DNA from 2 places in the Thermoanaerobacterium calidifontis genome. Region 2 is predicted to be linked to the other one. Evidence: riboswitches for the same ligand, from Rfam matches in the RefSeq annotation. Region 2 holds a riboswitch; the other holds the start of a gene.
The links. Region 2 has a riboswitch for thiamine pyrophosphate ahead of thiC (phosphomethylpyrimidine synthase ThiC). Riboswitches for the same ligand answer to the same signal wherever they lie in the genome.
Positions count from the first base shown of each region.

Region 1: it holds a riboswitch for thiamine pyrophosphate, as region 2 does, so the genes downstream of both, thiD (bifunctional hydroxymethylpyrimidine kinase/phosphomethylpyrimidine kinase) here and thiC (phosphomethylpyrimidine synthase ThiC) in region 2, are expected to answer to the same signal.

Region 1 covers NZ_AP042436.1:1,822,302-1,827,340, forward strand. The annotation lists gene thiE (thiamine phosphate synthase) at 1-515, opposite strand, end outside; gene thiM (hydroxyethylthiazole kinase) at 518-1,318, opposite strand; gene cytX (putative hydroxymethylpyrimidine transporter CytX) at 1,311-2,492, opposite strand; gene thiD (bifunctional hydroxymethylpyrimidine kinase/phosphomethylpyrimidine kinase) at 2,482-3,291, opposite strand; TPP riboswitch at 3,358-3,473, opposite strand; gene ACZ42G_RS09565 (ABC transporter ATP-binding protein) at 3,524-5,039, opposite strand, start outside.
Region 2 covers NZ_AP042436.1:856,289-861,327, reverse strand. The annotation lists gene thiW (energy coupling factor transporter S component ThiW) at 1-474, opposite strand, end outside; gene thiC (phosphomethylpyrimidine synthase ThiC) at 502-1,806, opposite strand; TPP riboswitch at 1,919-2,018, opposite strand; gene asrC (sulfite reductase subunit C) at 2,099-3,112, opposite strand; gene asrB (anaerobic sulfite reductase subunit AsrB) at 3,130-3,918, opposite strand; gene asrA (anaerobic sulfite reductase subunit AsrA) at 3,911-4,957, opposite strand.

The DNA.
Region 1 (5,039 bases), 970 kb from region 2:
TTGCTGTATTTTATGCCCCCAATTGCCACAACAGGAATCTTTACTGCATCTTTTATTTCTTTTAAATTCAAAAGCCCTATTGCTTCACCGATGTCTTTCTTTGTGCCTGTATAGAATACTGCGCCTGCTCCTATGTAGTCAGCACCATCTCTTTCTGCCTCTACGGCTTCATCTACGCATCCAGCAGATATGCCGATTATCTTATTATCGCCCATGATCTTTCTCGCAATGCTGCATGGCAGATCTTCTCGACCTAGGTGAACTCCATCTGCATCAATGGACAGTGCTATATCGATTCTGTCATTTATTATAAATGGAATGCGGTATTTCGCCGCAATATCTTTTAATCTCTTAGCAATCTCGTAAAACTCTCTTGATGAAATATCCTTTTCCCTAAGCTGTAGCATAGTAACGCCGTTTTGCAATGATTCTTCTACAGCATCGTAAAAATCTCTACCAGCCTTCAAAAGGTTTCTGTCAGTGACCAAATAAAGAGATACATCAAAATCTTTCATGCTTACGCCTCCAATACTTCAATATCAGCGTATTTCCTTATCATGTCAGAATCTATAAGGTACAGATAATCTATAAATTTTGTCCTAAATGTCCCAGGCAAGTTGCACTCTTTTTCCGCCAATTCCCCTGCTATATTCATGATAAGAAGGGCAGCCAATGACGATACCACTTTGTCATGGCTGCATGCAGACGTAGCCGCCATTATTGCGCCTAAAGTACATCCTGCACCTGTTATCTTTGTAAATAAATGTGTACCATTTTTAACTTTTACTACTCTTTTCCCATCGCTTATATAGTCTTCTTTTCCTGTCGACACGACAACCGTATTTGTTAACTTTGCAAGTTTTACACAAGAATCAACATTTCCACTGTCATCTAAAGAATCTACACCTTTCACATTTGCACTTTCACCTGATAAAGCATTTATCTCACCGCCGTTTCCCTTGATAATGCTTATATCACCTATCTTTAAAAGCATGTTTACAAAATCAACCCTGCTTTTTATAGCAGCACATCCTACAGGGTCTAAAACAACTGGTTTTTTGTGGTCTCTCGCCGACACTACAGAATTGATTATTGTCTCTTTAGTTTCATTATTGATAGTACCTATATTTACGTACAAAGCATTCGAAATTGCTGTAAAATCGTACGCTTCGTCCGGTGACATTACCATCGCAGGAGATGCCCCTATACTTAGTAGTGCATTGGCATTATCGTTTATTACGACGTAGTTTGTTATAGCGTGGACAAGCGGCACTTCTTCTTTTAATCTTTCTAAAACTTTTATTGCTTCTTCAACCATAAATTTTCTCCTCTCTCTTATTTAAAGATTTCATAATTGGATAGATTACAGCAGTCAAAATAATCGTACCTATTGTGGGCGTTATAAACCATTTTGATAGATTTGTACCAAAATACGTAAGATAATTGTAGAATATCGTACCTACTGCAAAAGAAATCGTGGCAGGCACATTTAAGAAGCTATGGCTTTTGCTTTTCATCAAAAAGAAATCTTCAAATACAACCGTATATGCGGGAATAAATACACTTCCTATGGCGTACAAAAAGTTTTGGTAATTATCCATTGGGAACAAATATGCGGCAATAATCCCCACAATGGAATATATAATAAGCAGACTTTTTCTGCTTAATTTAGCTTTTACAATAGAAAGTGTTGAAATGGCAGCGGAATACACATCCATAAAAGTCGTTGTAACCGTCGACAAAAGTATAATAAGAAGCGGTACAATTCCCGTTTTTATTGATGCAAAATATGAGATTATGTCTTTTCCGCCTGTTTTCAAAGCCACATAAAGCCCTATAAAATACATGAAGCAGCTTGCTATGAAATATCCTGCGAATGTATATATAAAACTGGACTTTCCATCCTTAGCATTTATAGTGTAATCTCCTACCAGTGGAAGCCATGATACAGGCATAGCAACGGCAAGTTCCACTGCACCGCTGAAGCTCATGTCTCCGGCTACATATCCAACCTTTCCCGCCTTCAAATACAATACAACAAATATAGTCAAGATAAATAAAAGCACAACAGCAATATCGTTTATCCAGTAAGCTTCATTGTCAAAGAATAATGTCCACAATAAAACAGATATGCCAACGACAAAAATTCCAATAGCAGTAGACATGCCTATAGCACCGTTGAAAGCCTTTGCAGACTGTATTATCATTACAGCCGTCCAGCCAACCAATTGAAGCACATTTAAAAGCCCTATAAATACCATGCCTTTCTCGCCCAGGACACCTTTTGTGGACTCTATCGCAGGTTTCTTAACTCTAAAGGACATAAGCCCTCCTAAAGCAAAAAACAGAGTGCCAATGATGTGACCTAACAATATGCTTAAAATTCCTTTAGTTAAGCCTAATGGTGCAAAATACGAACCAGTAAAAACCTCTGCAATGGATATGGCCGCACCTGCCCATATTAAAAAAAGCGTTGAGTTTTTAATCTTCATAGTCAATACCTGCTTTCTTATAAAGATCTACTAAATGTCCTACAGGTCCTACACCTTTACCTATCTCAAGAGAATTTTTAATAGCCTCTGTTATGTAACTTTTTGCGTTTATTACTGCATCTTTCAAGCTTAATCCTCTACCAAGGTACGAAGCTATTGCAGATGAGTAAGTGCATCCTGTTCCATGTGTATTTTTGGTGTCGATCCTCTCCTGTGGCAAAAGTAAAAATTCACTTCCATCGTAGAATACATCAGTAGCATTTTCTAAAGAATGACCACCTTTTACAACGACAGCTTTTACACCCATATCGATGATTTTTTTAGCAGCCTCCTTCATGTCATCAATTCCCTCAATATTCATTCCAGTAAGCTCACACGCCTCCGGTATATTTGGAGTAATGATATCTGCCATAGGCAAAAGTTTTGTCTTTAATGCGTCTATGGCGTCTTCTTTTAGAAGGTAATATCCGCTTTTTGATATCATGACAGGGTCTAACACGACGTTTTTTGGATTCCATCTTTTAAGTGATGATGCAATAGCGTCAATGATATCTTGGCTTGATACCATACCTATCTTTACAGCATCTACCGCCGTATCATCAAATACGCAATCTATCTGCTTTTTGATGATATCAGCATCCATCTCTCTTACATCAAAGACACCTACCGTGTTCTGCGCCGTCACTGCCGTAATGACGCACATGCCGTATACTCCAAGAGCGCAAAACGTCTTTAAATCTGCCTCTATGCCAGCACCGCCAATGCTGTCAGAGCCTGCAATCGTAAGCAACTTCTTCACATCGATTCCTCCTTTTTTGTATGCCTTGAGGAAATACAAAATGAAAAAAGTGTGCCGGATAAGCACACTCAAAGTCCAATGTACTCCCTACGCCGGCATTATCCAGATCAGGTTATGGGTCATAGCAGAAATAGCTGCTAACTCTCAGCCGGGCTATCACCCCAGCTCCCCAGACAAAAATATTTACTTTTACTTTATTTTAACACAAATTATCTGACTTGTACAGGATATTTCACCATATCGTCAAATTTTCCTGTTGATAGCTGTACAGATTATAGTACACGCCCTTCCTATTCATAAGCTCCTCATGTGTACCTTCCTCTTCTATTCCATTTTCAGTAAGCACTATTATACGCTTAGCATTTCTAATGGTGCCCAATCTGTGGGCGATTATGAGGGTAGTCCTGTTTTTCGATAGATTTTCAATAGACTGCTGAATAATCGATTCACTTTTATTGTCAAGCGATGATGTCGCTTCATCAAGTATAAGTATTGGAGGATTTTTTAAGAACATCCTTGCAATAGATATTCTCTGCTTTTGTCCGCCAGACAATTTAACGCCTCTTTCGCCAATATACGTATCATAACCATCTTTTAGCTCCATTATGAAGTCATGGGCATTTGCAGCTTTGGCTGCATTGATTATTTCTTCGTCAGTAGCATCTAATTTGCCGTATGCAATGTTTTCTTTTATCGTGCCCGAAAACAAAAATACATCTTGCTGGACAATGCCTATATTTTCTCTAAGCGATGATAGCTTCACATCCCTTATATCTATACCGTCAATTTTTATGGAGCCTGCATCTATCTCATAAAACCTCGGTATAAGGCTTAGAAGTGTGGTTTTACCTGCACCTGAGGGCCCTACTATTGCCACTGTCTCTCCATGTTTTATCTTAAGATTGATTCCTGACAGTACTTCTCTTTTATTGTCGTAGCTGAATGTGACATTGTCAAACTCAATATCGCCTTTCACATCTTTTAACTCTATCGCATCTTTTTTATCTGCTATCTCTGGCTCTGTATCCATAAGCTCTACAAACCGCCTAAAGCCAGCCATACCCTGCTGGTACTGCTCTATAAACCGCAAAAGAACAGTCAAAGGTTGCAAAAACTGGCTAATGTATATTATGTATGCCACTAAGTCACCTGTATTTATGAGGCCTTTTGATATAAAGTAGCCACCTGCTGCAAGAGTAATCACAACTGATATATTAGAAAGAAAATTTACACTAGAATCAAATATGCCAATATGCTTAACCGCTTTTGACCTGGCACTTTTATACATGGAGCTTTTATTATCGAATTTTAGGTTCTCAAATTTTTCCCTTACAAATGATTTGACGACCCTTATGCCTGTAATGCTTTCTTCTAATGTGGCATTCATCTGTGCCTGCGTTTCACGGACATTTTTCCATATAATTTCAAACTTATTGTTGTAAATATACATGTATATAAACATAAAAGGTATTATGGTAAATACAACCAGTGTCAGCCTCACATCAATTGTAAGCAAAAGTATGAATGTGCCTATTATCCTTATGATAGACAAAAAAAGGTCCTCTGGACCATGATGTGCTACTTCTGCTATCTCATTTAAGTCATTGACAACCCTTGACATTATATAACCTGTCTTTGTGTTGTCATAATAGTTCATAGAAAGTTTCTGAAGATGTGAAAAAGCATCTTTTCTCATATCGTACTCTATGCTTACACCTAAAACATGGCCATAGTATCCTACTATGTAT
Region 2 (5,039 bases):
GACCTTTTTCGACTTATCCAAAACCTCAAGCAAAATAAGGGCTATGATGCTTCCTGTCACTGTATTTATTAAAAATGGAGTTACAAAGAAAAATGCTCCCACATCTTTACCAATGATGTATTTGGCTATTGGAAATGCCACAAGGCCTCCTATTATCCCTGTACCAAAAACCTCCCCTAATGCAGCTAAAATCTTTTTCCCTGTCAATTTATATAAAATTCCTGCCAATAAAGCGCCAATCATGCTACCTGGAAAAGCCAATAGTGTTCCAGTGCCCATTATGTTTCTGATTATGGATATTGAAAACGCAATTAGTACTGCATATCCTGGGCCAAGTGTCACTGCAGATATGACATTAATTATATGCTGTATAGGGGTCGTTTTCGAAACACCTACAGGGAAAAATACAAAATTCGCAAAAACTACACCGATTGCAATCAGCATAGCTGAATAAGTAATCTTTTTTATATTCATTTACAATCCTCCCAATTTTTAAAAATCCTACTTTAACAGGCTTATATCTTCTCCTGTAATAACTCTATTCATGTTTCTCACAGCACACATATTTCCACACATTGTACATGTTTCACTATCATGTGGTAGAGATTCACTCCTGTACCTTCTCGCCTTTTCAGGATCTATAGCTAATCTAAACATTTCATCCCAATCAAGCTTTCTCCTGGCATAAGACATATCATTATCCCATTTTTCTGCATTGCGTATACCTTTTGCCAGATCCGCTGCATGGGCAGCTATTTTAGAAGCAATGATGCCTTCCTTCATATCTTCAATCGTTGGAAGTCTCAGATGTTCCGCTGGTGTTACATAACACAGGAAATCCGCTCCACTTGCTGCAGCAATTGCACCACCAATTGCACTTGTAATATGATCATATCCAGGTGCAATATCTGTTACGATTGGCCCCAATACATAAAACGGCGCACCATTACATAGCTTTTTCTCCAACAAAACATTTGCTTCGATTTCATTCAGCCTCATATGACCAGGTCCCTCAATAATCACTTGAACATTCCTTTCATAAGCTCTTTTTGCTAATTCTCCAAGGGTTATAAGCTCTTTTATTTGGCATGCATCTGTGGAATCATTTATGCAGCCTGGCCTCAATGCATCGCCAAGGCTTATCGTTACATCGTACTCAGCACATATGTCAAGAATATCATCAAAATACTCATAAAAAGGATTTTCCTTATCATTTAATTCCATCCACGTATATAACAAAGAGCCTCCGCGAGAAACGATATTTAGAAGTCTTTCATTTCTTTTGAAAATTTCCGCCGTCTCTCTGTTGATGCCTGCATGGATAGTCATAAAATCAACACCGTCTTGTGCATGCCTTTCGACGATCTTTATAAATTCTGAAGGAGTAATGTCTTTTAAATCTTTGTCATAATATCCTACAGCATCATATACTGGAACAGTACCTATCATGGCTGTAGAAATGCCTATCAATCTGTTTCTAAATTCGAAAGTTTTGCCATATGAACTTAAATCCATGATAGACTCTGCTTTCATTTCTATCGCCTTTTTTGCCTTTTCTAATTCTGCATCTACATTGTTGCAGTCCCTTGATACACCTAAGTTTACGTTTATTTTTGTTCTAAGCCCTGTCCCTACGCCTTCTGGACTAAGTGCTTCATGGTTTTTATTTGCTGGTATGACTACTTCACCAGAAGCTACCTTGCTCAGCAATAAATCCACTTCAATGTCTTCTTTTGCTGCCACAACATTCATCTCTTCTGTAATAATTCCTTTTTTTGCTGCATCTAATTGTGTAGTGTAATTCATCGCAGTCATCCTTTCATAAATTATTTTGTTTTGATACTTGTAAAATGAAGGGAGGAAGAAGGTTATATTCGAAAATATTGAATAAAAAAAGCCTTACCGCATGGTAAAGCTTTATAATCAAAAGCTTGCTTCCCTACGGTAGTATTAACTACATCAGGTTCTAAGGGTCAGGTTTTACCTTCTCAACCAAAATGGTTCCCCCGCAAACTAATTTCACAAGTATTAAATTTAATCTAATTATACTTTAAAACTCTAAAATTGTAAAGGTAATCGGGATTAAAAATCTAATTATTTAACATTCACAAACAGGCTTAACATTTATGTTTGACCTGTATTCAGTTTCTGACCAAAATATTCTATCTGCAACCATAGCTTCAGGGTTTAATTCTACACCCTTTAATATAAGCTCTTTAAATTTATTGTATCCAGCCCTGTCTATCAAGTGACCTCCATGGAGATATACTGGTTTATGATTCAATACCTCTGCTGAGAAATCTTGCCAATTTTTAAGTATGCCCAGCACTACATCTTCTGTTACCCAATTTAAGAAAATCTTTCCCATGCGAGGTGTCTGTTTTCCGGTTCTACCACCAATGAGGACTCTGTAGAATTTCTTAGGATTTCTAGACCAAGCACCTGTGGGACATACAAGTGCACACTCACCACAGCCAACACAGCAGCACGAATCTTTCTCGATTTTTCCATTTACCATGTATAAAACACCTGTAGCATGTTGTTTACAAGCCTCGATACATTTCTTACATCCTATACAACGATCGTAATCATATTCTGTTTTTGTAATGCCTATAATTCCAAAATCGTTGAAATGAGCCTTTGCACAGTCATTAGGACATCCGGCTATGCTTACTTTTATATGATAATCACTTGGAAAGATGATTTTTTCAATTTTTCTTGCAAGTAATGTTGTGTCTATATTTGCCTTTATGCAATGTTTATTTCCTATGCAAGCCATAATGTTTCTAGAACCTATCGTTGGATATCCATTGTCATCTACTTCCATGTCAACACCACAAAGGTCTACTTCTATCTCTTTAATGAACGTCTTTATATACTTATTGACTTCATCGATATATTCATACTTTATTCCAGGTATTGATAAAGTTTGTCTAACGCCAAGATGAAATTGTCCATTTCCCCATGTTTTTGCAATATGTTCTACATATGACAGATATTTAGCATCCATTACACCGCCTGGAACGCGCATCTGCAGCATGAATTCACCGCGGACTTTCGATTGCCTGTAACAATTTCTGCGGACTTTTTTTACATCTATATCATAGTTCATTACATACACCTCCACATTTAATCAAGTAAATCCTTCGCTTTTGTGTAGTTAAACACAGGACCTTCGAGGCAAACATACGTCTCGTTTATCTTGCAGTGACCACATTTTCCAATTCCGCAAGACATTTTTCTCTCAAAGGAAACCCAAATTTTATCTTCTGGTACCCCATTTTTCAATAATTCTAATGCTGTAAAATGCATCATTACTGGCGGACCAACGACAATGACATTGTAATCATCAAAGCTATCAAATGGTATTTTACTTATATGCTCTGTAACCAAGCCAACTTCAAATCCATCGACTTTTTTCTTATCAAGAGTATATATAGTGTTAAATTTTGTCTTAAAATTATTTAAATCGTCTTTAAACAAGACGCTATTTTCATCTTTAAAACCTGCTATAAAGTGTAGTGATTTTATTTCTTCCGAATTATCATAAAAATACTTAAGTAAGCTTCTAACAGGCGATACACCTGTACCACCAGCTATAACAACTAAGTCTTTTCCTTTATATTTGTTAACAGGGAATGAATTACCATAAGGTCCTCTCATGAATATCTTATCGCCAGGAGATAAGTTAAATATCTCATTTGTTACTTTTCCTACTTTTCTTATAGTAAATTCCATCCAATTGTCACCCATAGCGCTTATCGATATAGGTGCTTCACCTATCTTTGGAATGGAAATCTGAAAGAACTGCCCATGCTCTGCTTTTACATCAACTTCAACTCTAAATGTGTATTCCAAATTCGTCTCATGAACTATTTCAAGTATCTTATATGGCTTAGGCATGAAAATATTATTCATTTATGCTGCCTCCTTTACCCGACTTCAACTTTTCAACTTCATCGTATAAGCGATTTATCGTTGTCGAAAAGGATATTAACTCTGGACATCTTTCATCACAGCGACCACAACCGACACACATGTTTTCCGTTTTAAAGCGAGCTTTATAATCATATACTTTATGAAGTGTACGGAATCTCATCATTTCACCGGCAGTTTTTCTAAATACATGACCACCCGCCATCTCTGTAAAATCCTTGTGCATACAGCTTGCCTGCACTCTTCTTCTTTCGCCAACATTTGCATTTTCACTGTAAATTAAATCAACTGTATTAAAACAGCTACATGTTATGCAAGCAGCAGTACAAGCACCGCAGCTTATACAGCGGGAATTAAAGCTTTCCCACATGTCAAAATCATATACTTTTTTAAGTAGATCTGTATTATCTATTTCTGGAACATGGACAACCTTCGGATTTGATTTTACGAATTCAGGCTTAAAATCTATTTCTTTCTTATCTTTAAATATGTCAATAAATTCATCATCTTTAACGTCAACCATTACATTATCATTATTAAATCTTATCGCTAGACTATAGTTATCTGTTTTATTGGAGTTCATAGAGACGCAGAAGCAGGTATCCCAGCCATCTTTACATTCCATCAAAACGAATTTTACTTTTTCACGGAGTCTTTTGTAATAAATATCTTCTGTATCACCATTTTGGAGGAAAATCGTATCAAGTCTTCTTATGCCATTTATATCACAAGCTCTTACAAATAATAGTATTTTTTTATCAAATACCTTGCTTTCTCTGTACTCATCCTCTGTAAAATAAAACAAAGCTTGTGTTATTGGATATATAACTTCTTTTGGTGAAAAATCGGATTTTTCATCGTATACAATGTCCTTCAAAGATTTTATCTCATCGTATCTTATAAGATCTGTGTCAGAATACCGGCCACGCTTTTCAAAGCGCTTCGGTGCATAAATTTTATAATCTTTCTTCAGTAGATTTAAAATATCGTCAAAATCTTTATTCTCAATTAGATATCCCAAGTTCTCTCCTCCTTTGAAAATTGAAAATTATTTAACATATTTTGATATAATTATAACATCAAATATTTAACGAGTATAATAA